One region of the Photobacterium sp. BZF1 genome, then DNA from elsewhere that is predicted to be linked to it. Evidence: predicted binding sites of a transcription regulator. Region 1 holds the regulator's gene; the other holds the start of a gene.

Region 1 (9,355 bases):
TAGGCCGCATAGAGGTCATGGACCGTGACATGGGGGAGCCGGCTGATCGCCGCCAGCATGGCGCGGTTAGCAACCGATGCCTCCGGATCGGGATGGGCATAAAGTACGAGTATGCGTGGAAGTCCTTTTGCTAACATAGCATTCCTTGTTACAACAGCAAAATATGCCTATTTCGCCATGGGTTACAACTTTTTATTAACCTATATCAACATAATACATAATTGCAGGCAAAGAGGATCGATTAATCGCCTCCCATTGCCACCTTGTTTGTTTTTTCTTCCGCTATGGCAGGTATTAGCGGTCACCGCCGCTTTGCGGTAGACTCCGCACTTATTTCTTGCATTTAGTTTTTGCGGAGCGGGGCACCCCCGGCACAGTCAATGATCACTTTTTCCGATATCCAACTTCTACGCGGTGGCAAGATCCTGCTTGACCAAGCCACGGCGACTATCCACCCGGGCGACAAAGTCGGTCTGGTCGGCAAAAATGGCTGTGGTAAGTCCACTCTGTTTGCCCTGCTTAAGCATGAGCTGAGTGTCGATGCCGGTAACTGCCAGTACCCAGCAAACTGGGAGTTGGCTTGGGTTGCCCAGGAAACCCCTGCCCTTGAGCGTGAGGCACTGGAATATGTCATTGACGGTGACCGTGAATACCGCCAATTGGAAGCAGATCTACTTGCTGCCGAGCAAGCAGACAATGGTACCAAGGTTGCAGAATTGCATGGCAAGCTAGAAGCCATTGGTGGCTACAGTATCCGTGCCCGTGCCGCCGAACTGTTGGACGGTTTGGGTTTCTCGCAGGAACAAATGCAATGGCACCTAACCCAATTTTCGGGTGGTTGGCGTATGCGCCTCAACCTTGCCCAGGCCCTGCTTTGCCGCTCAGACTTGCTGTTACTCGATGAACCAACCAACCACTTGGATCTCGATGCTGTCATGTGGCTGGAAAAATGGCTACAAAGCTACCGTGGCACGCTGGTATTGATCTCGCACGACCGTGACTTCCTTGACCCTATCGTCAATCGGATCATCCATATTGAAAACCAGACCATGAACAGTTACACCGGTAACTACTCATCGTTTGAAACCCAGCGGGCGGAAAAGCTGGTGTTGCAACAGGCAATGTACCAGAAGCAGCAAAAGCAAATGGCCCATATGCAATCTTACATAGACCGCTTCCGTTACAAGGCCAGCAAGGCCCGTCAGGCCCAGAGCCGGATCAAAGCCCTAGAGCGGATGGAAAAAGTGTTACCGGCCCAGTTCGATAACCCCTTCAGCTTCGAGTTCCGCGAACCCAGCGCCCTGCCGAACCCAATCCTGATGATGGATCAGGTGGCGGCGGGTTACGGTGACAACCTGATCCTTGAAAAAATCCGGTTGAACCTGGTGCCGGGTAGCCGAATTGGCCTACTCGGCCGCAACGGCGCCGGTAAATCGACCCTGATCAAGATGCTGGCTGGCGAACTGCCAGCCAAGGCCGGGGAGCTCGCCTACTCACAGGGTGTGAAGATTGGCTACTTCGCCCAGCACCAGCTTGAAACCCTGTATATGGACGATACCCCGGTCCAGCATATGGCGCGTATAGCCCCGCAGGCTACCGAGCAGCAGTTACGTGACTACCTCGGAAGCTTCGGCTTCCTAGGCGACAAGGCATTGGAAAAAGTCGGCCCATTCTCCGGTGGGGAAAAGGCGCGTCTGGTACTGGCCCTTATCGTATGGCAACGCCCTAACCTGCTGCTACTCGATGAACCGACCAACCACCTGGATCTCGATATGCGCCAGGCCCTGACACTCGCCTTGCAGTCCTATGATGGCGCAATGGTCATTGTCAGCCACGACCGTTTCCTATTGCGGGCGACAACCGATGACCTTTACCTCGTTCACGACCGTCAGGTCGTCCCGTTCAACGGTGACCTCAACGATTACCACAAATGGTTGACCGAGCAGCAGCGCAACGAACGCCGAGAAATGCAGGCCAGCAAGCCGGAAGTGACCAAAGACAACAGCGCCGCTTCGCGCAAAGAACAAAAGCGTCTGGAGGCAGAGCTGCGCAAGCTGACAGCCCCGATCCGCAAGAAAATCACCCAGCTTGAAACCAAGATGGACAAGCTCAATGCCGCTATCAGTGATGCCGAAGCCAAACTCAGTGACAGCAGCATTTATGAGGCGGAGAACAAAGCTCTGCTGAATGAACAGCTACAGATCCAGGCGGATGCCAAGTCATCGCTGGAAGAGGTAGAAATGGAGTGGATGGAGCTACAGGAAGAACTGGAGTCAATGGAGCAGCAACATGCCCCTGAATGATGAGCCTTGCCGTCATGGTTCGAAGCGCGACCCGCTGAGCCATGATGCCTTCTGGCAGTTTAGCTACACTCACTACTTTAAGGCGGACGTTGAGGCCGCCTGCCTGGCCCTGCAAACTTTCCACAGCGGGAGCGTCAACCTGGCCCTGCTAATGATCTGGCTCGATGCGCAGTCTATTGACCTGACACAGGAACAACGGCAGCAACTCGAGCAGAGCCTCAAACCGACTGAGGGCCTGCTCGAACGCTACCGCCACATGCGCCGCTCGTTGAAGCCCCAGCTAGATAGTGACGGATACGAGCAGCTCAAAAACTTCGAGTTGCAAATGGAGCGCCAGCAACAGCACGACTTGATTGCGACGTTAAACCAAATGCCGCTCCGCCACGTAGCAGAGCATGTATCCGGTGCAAACCTTGCCCGCTATTGCCATCGCCTGGGGGCTGTGGCATTGATAGATAAACTGATGGCGAAATAGAACCACTTCGAGGAACCGTTATGACAATGGCTTTCCAGCCAGCCAAAGGGCTAGCAAACCCCCACCTGCAAACCCTGCTGCCGCGCTTTTTGCGTCGCAAGCCATTGTTCACTCCCCTCACCCAGCGGATTGAAACGCCTGATGGTGATTTCCTCGACTTAGCCTGGACAGCGCCTGTTGCCGATTGCCACCCCGAGCAGCCGGTGATGATCCTGTTCCATGGCCTTGAAGGCAGTTTCCACAGCCCCTATGCAAATGGGTTGCTCCATGCCGCCAAGCAACAAGGCTGGCTCGCGGTAATGATGCACTTTCGCGGCTGCAGTGGCGAGATGAACCGCATGCCGCGTAGCTACCACTCGGGGGAAACCAGCGACGCCCGTTTCTTTATCCAGTGGTTGCGCCAACAATTACCTACCCAGCCCTTTGTCGCCGTCGGTGTGTCGCTTGGGGGTAATATGCTGGTGAACTACCTAGCAGAAAGTGGGGAGCACTCCGAACTCTCCGCCGCTCAGGTGATTTCTCCGCCGTTGGATCTCGCTGCCTGCTCGGAAAGGATCCAGCAGGGATTCTCCAAAATCTACCAGCAATACCTACTCGGCTCGATGAAGCGTAACCTGAGCCGGAAAATCGCAGCCCTGCCTGGTGATATGCCGGTATCAAGTGAAGTCGCAGGGCAACTGCAAACCCTGTGGCAGTTTGACGAACACGTCACAGCGCCGCTACACGGCTTCAAAGATGCCGCCGATTATTACCAGCGCTGCAGTGGCCTGCCCCGCCTTGCTGACGTGGCCGTTCCACTTAGGGTGATCCATGCCAAGGACGACCCGTTCATGACCGAGGCGGTGATCCCCACAGAACCGCTGCCGCCACACATCCAATACGATCTCTGCCAATACGGCGGCCATGTCGGGTTTGTCACCGGATCATGGCGCCAGCCGGATTTCTGGCTCGAGAAGACGGTACCGGAGTGGTTTAAACAGGCGATAGGCGATAGGCGATAGGCGATAGGCGATAGGCGATAGGCGATAGGCGATACAAAGATTTAGCTAAAGCGCTAATGAGATCAAGCTTCTTGCTCTGTGCTCTTCCAGGGGCCATTCGCCGCTAGCCGCTGGCCTTGCGCTTTCCCCCTCTACAACTGATGCATTTGCCAATATAATTGCCCTTACCATCCGATACAGAAAAGCCGTAACCATGAACATCCCCTGGCAAGACCTTGACCCTGATACCCTGACTAACATTATCGAGCATTTCGTATTGCGCGAAGGGACTGACTATGGCGAGCGCGAGTTGTCACTGGCCGCCAAGGTTGACCGGGTACGCAAGCAACTGCAAAGCGGTGAAGCGGTGATTGTGTATTCCGAACTGCACGAGACTATCGATATCAAATCCAAACGCCAATTGGGCCAAAGTTAACCTTGCCCCGAACTCTGTAGACCCGGCATTTTTGACATCCTGGCTTGACCTTACCGCCCAGCCCTGTTAATAACTCTTTCCGTTAATGTTAACGACAGGGTTTGTCATGTCTGCAAAACACCCCATTATTGCAGTAACAGGGTCCTCGGGGGCGGGAACGTCTACCACCTCCGAAGCATTCCGTAAGATGTTCAATATGATGAGCATCAATGCTGCCTGGCTTGAAGGTGATAGCTTCCACCGCTTCACCCGTCCGGAAATGGACGTCGAAATCCGCAAGGCCAAAGAACAAGGCCGCCATATCAGCTATTTCGGCCCCCAAGCCAACGATTTCCCATTGCTGGAAACTTTCTTCCGCCAATATGGCGAAGACGGTAGCGGCCAGTTCCGCCGTTACCTGCACACGTTTGACGAAGCCGTACCGTATAACCAGATGCCAGGGACATTTACCCCTTGGCAAACTCTGCCTGAAAATACTGACTTGCTATTCTATGAAGGCCTACACGGTGGTGTGGTCGATGGCGAGGTCAATGCCGCCCAGCATGTCGATCTGCTCATCGGCATGGTGCCGATTGTCAACCTCGAATGGATCCAGAAGATCGTCAGAGATACTCGGGATCGTGGTCACTCCCGCGAAGCCGTAATGGAGTCAATCGTGCGCTCGATGGACGATTACCTCAACTACATTACCCCGCAATTCTCCCGCACCCATATCAACTTCCAGCGGGTCCCGACGGTCGATACCTCGAACCCATTCAGTGCCAAGGCCATCCCTAGCCTGGATGAAAGTTTCGTGGTGATCCGTTTCCGAGGCATCAAAAATGTCGACTTCCCTTACCTGCTGTCAATGATCCAAGGGTCATTCATGTCGCGCCATAACACCCTCGTGGTGCCCGGCGGCAAAATGAGCTTTGCGATGGAGTTGATTATGCGGCCGCTGATCCAGCAGCTGATTGATACAGGAAAGATTGGGTAAGAGCGCCGGCGATAGGCGATAGGCGATAGGCGATAGGCGATAGGCGATAGGCGTGATTTTCCCATTGCCTCTGGCCCATCGCCATCTTTTGCCGCCGAATTACTCTTCCACCACCTCGTACGAGTGGGTCATCTCGACGCCTTCACCCAGCATCAGGCATACCGAGCAGTATTTCTCAAGCGAGTCGGCAACCGTCTTGGCTACGATGACTTCATCCAGACCCATCCCCGTGACCACAAAGTGCAGGTTGGCCGTAGTGAAAATACGCGGGGCCTGCTCACGGCGCACCGAGTTGATTTGCGCTTCACAACCAGTAATTTTCTGGCCTGCTGACTTGAGTCCGTCAACCACATCCACCGAGCTACATCCACCCGCAGCCATCAAAACCAGTTCCATTGGGCTTGGCGCTTTTTCGCCACCATTCCCGTCCATCACCACGCTATGACCGGAATTTGACTGTCCAAGAAAGGTCATATTTTCGACCCATTTCACTCGTGATTGCATTGCTTTCTCCTTACAACTTTTACGGGGTTTCGGCACTTGTTAGCAACTGTGTGATCATGTGCACACTTATGACTACAAAATGGCCTTTTCACATAGATCAATATCAAGAAAAGCGCGCCGAAAAAAGATAAAATCTGAACTAATTATTCACGTGAGCTTGCAGCCCAGCGGTTGACTGAATATCCTAAACGACGAACTAATTATGGTTAGGCCCAGCCGCATTTTGAAGGACGTCGTTGTTGGGCAACAAACGCAGAGGAAGTTAGTAATATGGTTCCAGGTAAACCTCAAACAGATCCAACTCTAGAGTGGTTTCTTTCCCATTGCCACATTCATAAATACCCTTCAAAGAGTACTTTGATCCACGCGGGTGAAAAAGCAGAGACGCTCTACTACATCGTCAAAGGTTCTGTTGCGGTCCTGATCAAGGATGAAGAAGGTAAGGAAATGATCCTGTCTTACCTAAACCAAGGTGACTTCATCGGTGAATTAGGCCTATTCGAAGAAGGCCAAGAGCGTACCGCTTGGGTTCGTGCTAAGACCCCTTGCGAAGTCGCAGAAATTTCTTTCAAGAAATTCCGCCAGCTTATCCAGGTAAACCCAGACATCCTAATGCGCCTATCTGCGCAAATGGCTAGCCGCCTACAGGTGACAAGCCAGAAAGTTGGTGACTTGGCATTTCTGGACGTAACAGGCCGTATCGCACAGACTCTATTGAATCTGGCTAAGCAGCCAGATGCAATGACCCACCCAGACGGTATGCAAATCAAGATCACTCGTCAGGAAATCGGCCAAATCGTTGGCTGTTCCCGTGAGACTGTAGGTCGTATCTTGAAGATGCTGGAAGAGCAGAACCTGATTTCTGCCCACGGCAAAACAATTGTTGTTTACGGTACGCGCTAAGCCGTTAGCTCTCCGTAATACACACCAATATCTAAAAGCCGCCCTGTGCGGCTTTTTTATTACCCGCAGCGCTCCCATTTCATGCTTTCAGGGCATTACTGTCTACCGCATCACTGTTTTTATGCTTGTATCTGGCTCGCTTGGTGCTACATTGTGCATATCAACCTCATCACCTGTAATGGAATACCGGTATGGACATCGAACGCTTTTCACCGCATAGCACCCACCACTTACATCGCGGCGTTATTTCGCCCCTGCCCGATACTATTGAAATGACCGGGTTCAGTGACAGTCGCCATTACCTTGAACAGCACGAAAAGGTGAAGCGCCACACGCCGGAATCCCATTTGGGCTACCCGCTCGACAGCCTCAAGCATTAAAACCGTTAAGTTCAGGCCTATGGGGACCAAATATTAAAAAGGCCGATGGCAATGGTTGCCGTCGGCCTTTTTGTTCCCAGTGAAAAACCGAACCGGTAAAAGAGTGGCTAACTGGCGTCGGTACTTTCGAAGATCTTGTCTGCCGATGCTTCGACAAAGCCGGTATATAGCTCACCGTCTTCTTTCGGGTAGCGCTTGGCAAACTCATAGAAGCCACCGGGAATGGTATAGACACCATCGGTAAAGCCTACTTCCACCCTGTCGGCCATGGTCGACGACTGCTCAAGCATCACCTCGGGGCTACCTTTGACCTCACCACCGCCGCTGTTAATCTCGAAGCCGTTATGGCGCAGCAGGTGATTGACCTCGGCAACTTCGGTAAATTGCTCAAGCTGGTTAATGCTCACTGTAAAGTGGTTGGCGCCGAAGCCATGGGCAGCTAACCAGCCGGCATACTCGCTCTCTGCTGCCAACAGTTCATAGGTCGCGTAGTCCAAATCCCATAACCGCCCGCCATAGAGGAAGGCCGGATCATGCATCGCTTGCTCGGGGACCTGGTTAACCAGATCCCTGACCGTTTGCTGCAGCAAAGAACTGAACTGCCCGACCATCAATTCACTGATAAACACTTTAGGAGCTAACGGGTTGGGGTGCTCGAAGTGTTCGGCATACAGTTTCTTGGCCTCGAACTTGTAGCGGCCGCAAGGCTTGTAGCCAATCGCGATGAACGGGGCTGCCAAACGGTCGAGGCCGACCATTGGCAAATTAAACGTCCGCAGCGCAATATGGTCATTGAGCAGCGGCTCTTCTTCGGTCAGCAGATCATGTACCTGGGCCGCTGACGGGCACAGGCGCTGGATATAATCCTGCCACAACCCGGAAAATAGTTGCTCTACCCTTTCCATGTGCTCGCTATCCTCTTTGGCTGGTGAATGATTGACGGCCATCAAAGCGTGATGCCCGGTGATAACTGGGCAGGTAACTCAGTCTGCTCACCTTCCATCGATGCCATCGGGTACGCACAGTAGTCTGCCGCGTAATAGGCGCTTGGCCGTAAGTTGCCAGATGCTCCCGGTCCGCCAAATGGCGCATCACCACTGGCCCCGGTTAACTGGCGGTTGCGGTTCACAATCCCGGCACGGATATGCTCGATAAAGTATTGCCACTCGCTATCATCGGTTGAAACCAAACCGGCAGACAACCCATAGCGGGTATCATTGGCTTTCTCCACCGCATCATCCAGCTCATGATAACGGGCAACCTGCAGCAAAGGACCAAAGTATTCCTCATCCGGCAACTCAGCGATCTGGCTGACATCGATGATCCCTGGGGTCACAATCGCCCCTTGGCCACGGGTTGCAGGCAATAGTGCCTCACCACCTAACTCAAGCAACTGCGACTGGGCCTGCATAATGTTATCAGCAGCCTGGACCGAGACTTGTGCCCCCATAAATGGGGCCGGTTCATCAAACTGACCACCCACTCGGATCTGGCGGGTCAGTTCCAGCAAACGCGCCAAGATACGATCCCCTTCCTCACCATGTGGCAAGTAGAGACGGCGGGCGCAGGTACAGCGCTGGCCAGCACTAATGAAGGCAGACTGAATAATAGTGTAGACAGTAGCATCCAACTCGCCATAGTGACGGGAGATCACCATTGGATTATTGCCACCCATCTCAAGCGCCAGCATCTTGCCCGGTTGCCCGGCAAACTGGCGGTGGAGCAAGTGACCGGTATTGGCACTGCCGGTAAACAGCAAACCATCAATGCCTTTGGCCCCTGCCAACGCTTCACCGGTAGCGCGCGCCCCCTGCACCAAGTTGATGACGCCATCAGGCAAACCTGCCTGCTGCCACAACTTCATGGTCTCTTCCGCCACTTTAGGGGTCAAATCCGACGGCTTGAACACCACGGTGTTACCGGCCAGCAATGCCGGGACGATATGGCCGTTGGGCAAATGGCCCGGGAAATTATAGGGGCCAAAGACTGCCATTACCCCCAATGGACGGTGGCGAAGTACAGCCTGGGTACCGGCAACCTCTTTTTGTTTCTCGCCTGTCCGCTCCTGGTAGGCACGTAGCGATATTGCAATCTTGCCAACCATTGCGCCCGCTTCGGTACGGGTTTCCCACAACGGCTTGCCGGTTTCCTCGGCAATGACCACAGCAATAGCTTCGCTATGTGCTTTGACCAACTCGGCAAAACGCTCAACGATTGCCTGGCGCTCGACAAACGGTGTCTTGCGCCAACTCACCAATGCCGCTCTCGCCGCTGACACCGCCTGCTCGACCTGTTCGGCAGTCGCTGACAGCCCCTGCCACACAACATCACTGGTGTAAGGGTTGAGCGACTGCATCGCTTGTCCTTCGCCGGCTAACCAGCGGCCTGCAATCCATTG
Region 2 (9,355 bases), on a different contig from region 1:
ATATGAACTGCTTCTGTACCGTAGCCATATTGTTCCATAGCACGGACACCAAAGTAGAATTGGTCTAGCCACACACGGCCACGCCAGTAAATATCAGCATGATAAGCCGGGTTGGTTTGTGATGCTGTTGGTAGCGATATACCCTCACCTAAGTATTTTTCTGACGTATTGAACTCATCTGGGTTCATCATGGTTTGAACCACTTTATCAGCCAGTTCTTGTGTTGCGGCGCCATTGAATAATGGTCCCCATCCTTCAGGGCCGCGCCCACGCTCAACAATCGGCTCACCAGCACAGGCAATACCGTTTTTCATCACAGGTGTTGGCTTGCCATCTTGGTCAACATCCATGTGAATGTCGTAGAAGAACTCCGTATTCGCATCGAACATACAGGTATTGATGTAGTCTTTGATTGCTACCGCACCATCTAGGAACTCCTGCCCCCGCTGTTTACCCGGTACATTGTCAGATACCAGTGTTGCCATTTCTGCCAAGTACTTGTTATCAGAGTACATGTACGATGCTTGGTCGACTGACTCCTGCAACATAGAGAAACCTAACAGTTCATCATTGCTACCGCGGTTTTCAGCAAAACGTACTTCCCAGTCTTTCTTCGCCGCTTCGATATCACCGCCATGGTTAGCGTCGGCATAGTCTTTTAGCTGCTCCGCCGAAATAAAGCCAAAGCGGGCGGCGTTATCCATACCCGATTCCCAGCCAGCCGCTTCTTGAGCACCAACGTGAAGCTCTTGGTAAACCACTTCATCAAGAATGGAGTTGTAGTTATCCATTCCTTTGACTTTGTAATCATCCCCATCTTGCTCAAGGATGTTCTCTTGGCCAAATTTGGCGACAAGGTCTTCTTTGGTCGTCACCCACACATACATGTGGCCATCATCGGTGTTATGCGACGGATCCACCGCAGCACCGTATTCTGGTACACCATTGCCATTGTGGTCGCGGTTGGTCAGCCACCAGTCGTGATACGCCACCAGCTTCGGATACATCTCATCTATCCATGCCTGAGCATCTGCCGGACGGTCGAACTCGTTTTTCAGTGCGTTATACACTTCCATCACCGACCATGCCGCCAAAGAAGGTTTGGTGTTACGCTCATTCCAGTTCTCGGAACCAGCACCCCCCCGGTTTTCCGGCAAGGTGTAAGTCACCACATCCAGCAAGTAACCCTTATCCTGAGGACGAATAGGATCATCTTCCTTCACCTGATATTCGAAAACGGTTCGGATGTTGTCCATAGCCACATCTGGATTGAAATGTGCCATCGCATAAGCTTGCTTCCAGGTATCCCAAGGCCAAGTCAGGTTGCCAGAGAACCAGCGTGCGGTCACTGATGGGGTAACCGTTGCTTGGTGAACATCACCCGCTGCAGAGCGCCAGTTACCATTAAGAGTCATGATGGCTTTCACGCCGACCCTTGCCTGCTCTTTAGTGGCTTGGTCATTGACCATTCCTGATGTCAGATAGCCTGCCCAACGCTCATCAGTTGCTAGCATGTATGATTGAGGACTGTTAAAAATATCCGTTACCTTATTCTTTTCTTTGGCAACTTCCGCATTGTTGTGCAAGTGAGAGTAAGTAGTGTAAATGCTTACACTCCCCTTCGCCGCGAGCGGTTGCTCGGCAACCGAGGCAAACGAAATTTCATTTGGCATCACGTGAGTCTGGGTGCTGACAGAGCGGGCAATGCGGAACTCGCTGTCATCATCGTTACGGATTGCCCAGTTACCTTTCATGTCTCCGAAGGTGATAGCGATACCGTTCTCTGTGGTATGGATTTGGCGATTGTAATCTGGGTATGCCTGATCAACCGTCAGGTTTTCGTTACCTTCTGTCGAAAGCGCTTTTTGCAGTAGTTCCCCATCCCAGAGTAACTGCAAATCCATGTCTTGGTTAGTCAGGTTGGTTAACTTGGTCTCAACCAGTGAGGTGCGATCAGTGACAAAGCGCAATACCATTTGCACTTCTAACCTGTCCGTCTTGAGAATTTGTACCAATGCCCCCGGTGTGCTGTATATCTCAGCATCTGCCGATGAAAGGTCAAACACTTCGCCACTGATACTGTCGGTAATATGGAGCTTGTCGAAAGTCTGGCCAGACATGAAGTGGGCATACTCCTGCGTGACCTGCATGATACCGCCAAATGAGCCATAGCCTTGCTCATCAGCCGGCAGCAAATGACCATGCCAAGCGCCTTTATCGACAAAAGCGTTGTATTTCAGGTTGCTGTACTGATCATAATCACGCAGGTACTCTGGCGACCCCGTTCTATCAATCACATTGATAAACTCATTGTTCGGCAAACCCGCTTCTTTCTCTGAAGAACTACTGCTGCTGTTACATCCTGCCAATGCGACAACGGAACCAATCAACACGGCTAAACACGTTTTACGAAAAGTCATTCAATTATCCCCAATGCCACCTGATGCCATGCTCTGATTGAGTCTTATTTTGCTGGCAGGTGGTGTTTATTTATTTCAATTAACAAGCTCGTTTCTTAGCGGGGGGAATAATAATAAGTAAAAATTTAACTAAAATAGATCGCAGTCACAGTAAAATATTTCAGTAAAACAATTAACGAATTGAAAGTGAATAATATGAATAAACCATTGAAATTAAATTCAATATGATGATTTTTTGTGGAATTAAAATCACAGGGTCATTTTTACTACCGGGTAGTATTTTGAAAGCAGATCACTGTTGGCAAGTAAGTTTTTTTGTTACCTGAATAAATGGGGAAATTTACCGAACCACGATATTGATGGACTCGATATCACAGTATCTGGTTTGACCACATTAGTCGAAGCCGCTTTTCAATCCCCAACGTAACGTCCAGCTCTCTTATGTAACAGTAAATTCCTGTCGGTACCACCTCGCATGGAGCAAAAAACAGCCCGTACTTTTATGCAAATACTACTCTCTGCACAAAATACTATTTGGGCTCTGTAAAACACCCTTCGCATAGCAAATGCTACCTAGTAATAAAGTAAAAACGGACAAAAAAAAGCCAGCTCATTTGAGCTAGCTTCTATAAATTGATTTACTGCTTTTAGCTAATTACTCAGCAAGCATACGACGTGCGGCGTCGACCACAACTTTGATTGAACGCGCTTCTGTTTCTTTCAAGGTCGCATGGTCTGGGATCTCTTTCTGAGTACGGTTGATGATAACACCCGCCACACAGCCAGCTCGTAGACCAGAGCTTGCACACATAGTTAGCAGTGTCGCTGACTCCATTTCGAAGTTCAGAACGCCCATTTCCTGCCACTCTTTCATCGAGCCCTGGAAACGACGAACTACGCGGCCAGAGAATGTGTCGTAGCGCTCTTGACCTGGGTAGAAGGTATCGCTTGAAGCCGTAACACCAGTGTGCACTTTCGCACCATCAGCATCACAGGCTGCTTTCATTGCTGTAGCAACATCAAAGTCAGCAACGGCTGGGAATTCCATTGGCGCAAAGTGCAGGCTCGCACCGTCTAGGCGTACGGAACCGGTAGAAACGATCATGTCACCAACATTGATGTGCGGCTGGATAGCACCCGTTGTACCTACGCGAAGGAAAGTGCGTACACCCAACTGAGCCAACTCTTCAACGGCAATTGAAGTAGATGGGCCACCGATGCCAGTAGAACAAACAACAACAGACTTACCGTCCAATTTCGCACGGTACACCGTGTATTCACGGGAGCTTGCTAGGAACTCAGGGTTATCCATTAGGTTAGCGATTTTTTCAACACGTGCTGGGTCACCAGGAATAATGGCAAGCTCCGCACCGTTAAGATCTGCTTTGTTCACACCCAAATGGAATACTGCGTTGTCAGACATAATCATATCCTTTCTATTGTTGCCGCCTGATAGGGAAATAGAGGCCAGCGGCTGATTCATTTTGTTTATACCCAAATGGCTTCAACAGGAAGACGCCAGCGTTAAAGTAACTCTCTGGTAATCATTTGGGTATAAACAGTTTCTGCATAACTGTGCTCGTAAAACACTTAATTACGATAGCTGATTAAAATCAGCATTTGAGTGATCACAGTCACAGTAAACAAAATCCAATGATTTTCACGTTACATAAATTCGTGATACCGATCACCAAAAATCGTTTGCGCGTGCGGTTTATCACACTATTTTTTCTTATTGAGTTAAACGATAATAGCCGCTTATTTTTTCAAAAATCCTGCACTGCCAAGTCAGTATAGTTAACTGCAAGGACGTTAATTAATGATCGACTTCGCCATTTTGGCTGTATTTATTCCCACTTTCTTTTTTGTCTCTGTTACGCCCGGCATGTGCATGACGCTATCAATGACTCTCGGAATGACGATTGGGGTTCGCAGAAGCCTGCCGATGATGTGGGGGGAATTGATTGGTGTGGCGCTGGTGTCCATCGCTTCAGTGATTGGTGTAGCCGCGATTATGCTGAACTACCCAGCTATCTTCTTGTTCCTAAAGTATGTTGGTGGTGGCTACTTGTTCTGGCTTGGTATTCAGATGTGGCGCTCCCGTGGCAAGTTGGCCATTCCGGATAATCTCGATGAAGAGGTTGATACTTCCCCAATAGGGCTGGCGATGCAAGGGTTTGTAACTGCCATTGCCAACCCGAAAGGCTGGGCATTTATGATTTCGCTCTTGCCTCCTTTCATCAATACCGATAATGCTCTAGTACCGCAACTATCAGTGCTGATCACCATTATCCTTATCACCGAGTTTAGCTGCCTGCTGCTTTATGCAAGTGGTGGCCGTACATTGCGCCGTTTCCTGCAACAGCGCGGCAATGTCCAGATGCTAAACCGTATTGCCGGCTCCTTGATGATGGGGGTTGGGGTATGGTTAGCGGCAGGGTAAAAAGTTGAGAAGATCCGAGGTGGGCGACTATCGCCCACCTGCCAAATCTATAAATGAGCCAGTCACATAAGACGCCTCATCAGACAACAGCCATGCAATAGCATTGGCGACCTCTTCTGGTGTCCCGCCTCGTTGCAAAGGAATATTCGGTGCCAAACGCTCAACCCGACCCGGCTCTCCCCCATCAGCATGCATCTCGGTATGGATAAAACCCGGCCTAACGCCATTGACCCGAATACCCTGGCCCGCCACTTCAAGTGACAACCCTTTTGTCATTGCGTCCATCGCACCTTTGCTGGCCGCATAATCAATATATTCAAATGGTGCACCGGTTCTGGCAGCAGCAGATGAAACATTGACGATTGCTCCGCCATCGGTGAACCTTTTTATTGCTTCCCGGCAGCATAAAAAGCAACTGGTAACATTGGCCACCATCATTTTGTTGAAACGCTCCACATCCATATCCACCAGTTTTGACTGGGGAAGTAATATTGCAGCGTTGTTTACAAGGTAGTTCGCCCTACCAAACTGCCTTTCTGTTGCCTCAAACAAGGCAATGACCTCTTGCTCATCACTGACATCCGCCCTAAAGGCAAAGGCTTTCCCTCCCCTTTGCGAAATAATGTTTACTATTTCATCAGCCCTTTTTTGATTTGCCACATAATTCACGCAAACCGAGTATCCCTCTGTGGCTAACTTGATTGCTGTTGCCGCACCAATTCCCCGGCTAGAGCCTGTAACAATCGCGACTTTATTTTCCATCAGGCTTCCCTTTTACTAACTTGTTATTTTATTTTTCCGGCTGGTAAACTATTTTTGTGGGTGGAAAGCATAGGGCGTTGTGGTAGACACAAACACAAAGCCATGCTTTTCAACAATCGGCCGGCTCATATCAGAAGCATCAATAATTAAGTACTGCTTGCCCCTCAATTTGGCTTCATTGATTCGCTTGTTGAGCAACAACGAATAATGTCCCCTTCCCCGGTATTCAGCAATAGTACTGCCTCCCCAGATCCCCGCAAACGGGCTGTCTCCGTTAAACATTATCCAGGCCGAGGTTACCGGCTTGCCGCCGTCATACACCACGTAGATAGAAATATTGTCTGGGGTTTGGGTCTTCATATTGAGCAAATGGGCATATTGCCAATCGTAATTTCCGCCCCAGACTTGCTCCTGAACACTGACTGCATCGCGGATCCCTTTGGCGTCGGTGACTTCAACTATCAGGCTGTCATCAACTTCACGTTCAGAGACTGTTGAAAGATCTAAAGCCATAAATGATTCCGACTCTTCTTGTTCAAAGCCAAAATTCAATAGCAACTCACCGATGTTCTGCGGAACATCTGCACAATATGTCTTCCACTCAAATGCTTTCCCCAATTGAGAAAAGTAAGCGACTTCCCGTTCAATAGCCGCCTTGGCAGATTGCTCGTCGAGGGAATAGAAAGAGATGTAACTCCCTTGGGGGTTATCAGAAACGAATTTAACCACACCATCGGTATCAATGACTTTTCCATCAATGTCATTGATAACTTTTCTTTCATGCTCGTTGTAAGCATGCATCACGTCCGTTGTTTTCATCTTCAATACAGTCCTTTACTACCAATTATTTCTATTCTCAAACCTTGCCACCAAAAAATCGAGCAATACCCTCAATGACGCAGGCATATGCTTACGAGAGAGGTATATCCCCCATACGGCCATTGCATTTGCCTGCCAGTGCGGGAGTACTTCAATTAACATACCGCTTTCGAGATCTTGCTCAACCAAGTAACGGGGCAAACGCGCGATACCCGCCCCTTTCTTAGCGGCCTGATAAAGCACCATCACATCATTGGCACGCAAATCACCGTTTACAGTAACTCGCTCCAACCTATCCCCCTGCCTCAATTGCCACTGATGGGTATCAAAGTGGGAAAACAGCAAACATTGGTGCTGGGATAATTGATCTATCTCTGAAGGGGCACCTTGCTGGGCTAAATAGGCTGGAGAGGCGCACAGTACTGAGTGGCAGGGCGCTAACTTCCTTGCAATCAACCCGGGATCCAATTCATCCGCGATGCGAATCGCGAGATCAACCTGTTCATCGACAAGGTTGACTTTATAATCCTGGATATTCATATCGACAGAAACACCCGGGTATTGCCGTTGGAAGTCAATAACTGCCTCGGTAAGGTGGCTGACCGCAAATGCCGAGGTGGAGGTAATCCTCAGTTTGCCACTAGGAACGACAGCAGTATCCGAGAGTGTGTATTCAATGGTATTGGTCAACGCCAGAACATCAAGGCATTGACTGTGGAACTGGTTGCCAGCTGGTGTTAGTGCCAAACTGCGTGTGGTGCGTTGCAATAGCCTTGCGCCGAGCCAAGTTTCGAGTTCGGCAACATAACGCGTTACCTTAACTCTACTGAGATCTAAATGCTTGGCCGCGGCAGTAAAGCTTCCCCTCTCTACAACCACAGCAAAGACTTGCATTGCCGTTAACCTGTCCATGATATGCTCAATTTATGAAACAAAGCTGTTCATATTAGAGCATATATCTGACCAAATAATCACCCTATAGTGGTATTGAAATTAACCATAAAAAATATGTGGCTTAAGCCACTAAGAGAGCGCGTATGAAGCCTTTATTTGCCCTGATGACCGGACAGCAGAAATTCCCAATTGCCGAAGATATTGCTTTGCTTATCACCCGTATTGGCATTGGATTAGCCATGCTCACCCATGCCATTCCTAAACTCATGAATTTTGCTGCATTGTCGCAGACGTTTTTTGACCCTTTTGGTCTCGGCTCACAACTGAGTTTAATCATGGCGTTATTTGCCGAACTAGTTTGTTCCATCGCCCTGATCTTAGGCGTTTTTACCAGGCTAGCCTCTGCCATGTTGCTTTTCACCATGTTGATAGCCGTATATATGGTGGGTATGCTCAAAGGCTGGGCCGGCAATGAATTGGCAACCATTTACTGTTTTGTCTACGGTTTGCTTATCGTTTTTGGCGGTGGCAAATATTCGCTGGAAAAAACGCTGCCATTCTTCACTAAGCTCTCCGTTACACAGCAAAAGTTTGCTTAGCTCAACTCGCTAAGCTGCCTAACTCCTTGTTAAGCCGCTCCCAGATCTGAGCGGCTTATACCACTTTTCAAAAAAGCCAACCGGCTCTAAAAGACACCCCTGCCAACACAAACAGCACAGATATAACGGTTACCGGGATGATATGCAATGCCATATCCCATAGGTTATCTGCAGACAATTTCGGTATAACCCTAAACCTTGCATCAAGGGCAAAGAGTACTGTTAACGTCAATAACAGAAGTTTGGCCATGATGCCATGAGACAAAGGAATGCTCATATCAAACCATAATGTGATATCCGGTAGCATCCGATAAGCCAGCATCAGCCCGGTGACAATCTGAATAATCAATGCTGGCATTCCGATTTTTTCGTACACCTGCTCAAAGTCCAGTAACTGCTGTGGATTACGGTTCTTAAGCACCGACGGCAAGACAACCAGCGACAAGACAATATGCCCGCCAGTCCAAATCGTTGCCGCAATGATGTGCAATGCTAATAGCGCCCCAAACATTCTTCCCTCCAACTTAACCATTGACAGTCATCTAGGGTAAACTATAACACGCATTAAGAATGCAACTTAACAAATAAATCTCATTTCATCATTTGGAGTTAAACCGCATGGCTATTTCTTTTACCAAGATTTTCAAAAAATCGAACAGCAATACCGAAGGTAATAAGTTGGTTGAGCGACCTACTTCTACTGAAACACAGGCAGAGAAAGAAGGAAGTACCGAACAAGAAAAAACCACAAAAAAACACGGAGAGCCTGGGTTCTGCTGTGGTTCTTGTTCATAACAGCAAAGGGGTATTTCAATGATTCATTCTGGAGAAAGAGATGCCCCATATTGCTAAGCGACTTCACCTAACAAATTTCTGCCACCGAATATAAAAACCCAGCACACGACGGTTAGCCAGTGAACAACAACACATGGCCAGAGGGAGTGACTCTTGATATATAGGTAGCCACAGGTCACACCTAGCACCATGACAATCAGAAGAAATCGTAGATCATAGAAAAATAGCTGAGCGGATGTATTGAACATAAATGCATTGAATGGATGCCAGAGAACAAAAATAACCGAGCTTCCGAGTATGTAAAGCCATTGCTGCCTAGTCGATTGACTAAACACCTTACGAGGGATCAATAAGCCACGGAAGATTCCTTCTTCTAGCAAGGAAGGAAAAATAACCATGGTAAGAATAAGAAAGTAAGCATTGGGGTACTTCACAGGTGCAAATGTAAAAAGTCCAGAGGATAAGCCAAAGCCTACAGCAAAAGCACTAAAACCAAGCACAGCAGCGATTCCTAGTTTGAGCCCATGCCTTGGGAACGACACCAACCCTAAATATAAGTCCTTAACCACCATTGCCATCCTATATATTTTGAAAACTATACTGCCTTTTCACTTCAACCACTT

What was found. The regulator CRP, encoded in region 1, controls carbon source genes, mostly activating them, when cyclic AMP is high. The targets are predictions, from matches to a motif close to TGTGANNNNNNTCACA.
Region 2: a site for CRP is predicted at 4,044-4,059, ahead of udp (uridine phosphorylase). Genes of this name have one in related genera too.

Annotation. Positions count from the first base shown of each region.
Region 1 covers NZ_JACSOF010000050.1:19,877-29,231, reverse strand. The annotation lists gene kefG (glutathione-regulated potassium-efflux system ancillary protein KefG) at 1-137, opposite strand, end outside; gene BIZ37_RS13055 (ABC transporter ATP-binding protein) at 381-2,303, shown strand; gene BIZ37_RS13050 (TIGR02444 family protein) at 2,290-2,778, shown strand; gene BIZ37_RS13045 (hydrolase) at 2,805-3,779, shown strand; gene BIZ37_RS13040 (YheU family protein) at 3,973-4,194, shown strand; gene BIZ37_RS13035 (phosphoribulokinase) at 4,301-5,170, shown strand; gene BIZ37_RS13030 (OsmC family protein) at 5,270-5,674, opposite strand; gene crp (cAMP-activated global transcriptional regulator CRP) at 5,945-6,577, shown strand; gene BIZ37_RS13020 (hypothetical protein) at 6,769-6,957, shown strand; gene BIZ37_RS13015 (DUF1338 domain-containing protein) at 7,065-7,862, opposite strand; gene astD (succinylglutamate-semialdehyde dehydrogenase) at 7,904-9,355, opposite strand, start outside.
Region 2 covers NZ_JACSOF010000037.1:12,115-21,469, reverse strand. The annotation lists gene ygjK (alpha-glucosidase) at 1-2,420, opposite strand, end outside; gene udp (uridine phosphorylase) at 3,076-3,843, opposite strand; gene BIZ37_RS10335 (LysE family translocator) at 4,240-4,863, shown strand; gene BIZ37_RS10330 (glucose 1-dehydrogenase) at 4,891-5,625, opposite strand; gene BIZ37_RS10325 (GNAT family N-acetyltransferase) at 5,674-6,444, opposite strand; gene BIZ37_RS10320 (LysR family transcriptional regulator) at 6,463-7,356, opposite strand; gene BIZ37_RS10315 (DoxX family protein) at 7,482-7,937, shown strand; gene BIZ37_RS10310 (CopD family protein) at 8,005-8,448, opposite strand; gene BIZ37_RS10305 (CCGSCS motif protein) at 8,556-8,732, shown strand; gene BIZ37_RS10300 (type II CAAX prenyl endopeptidase Rce1 family protein) at 8,786-9,304, opposite strand; gene BIZ37_RS10295 (antibiotic biosynthesis monooxygenase) at 9,312-9,355, opposite strand, start outside.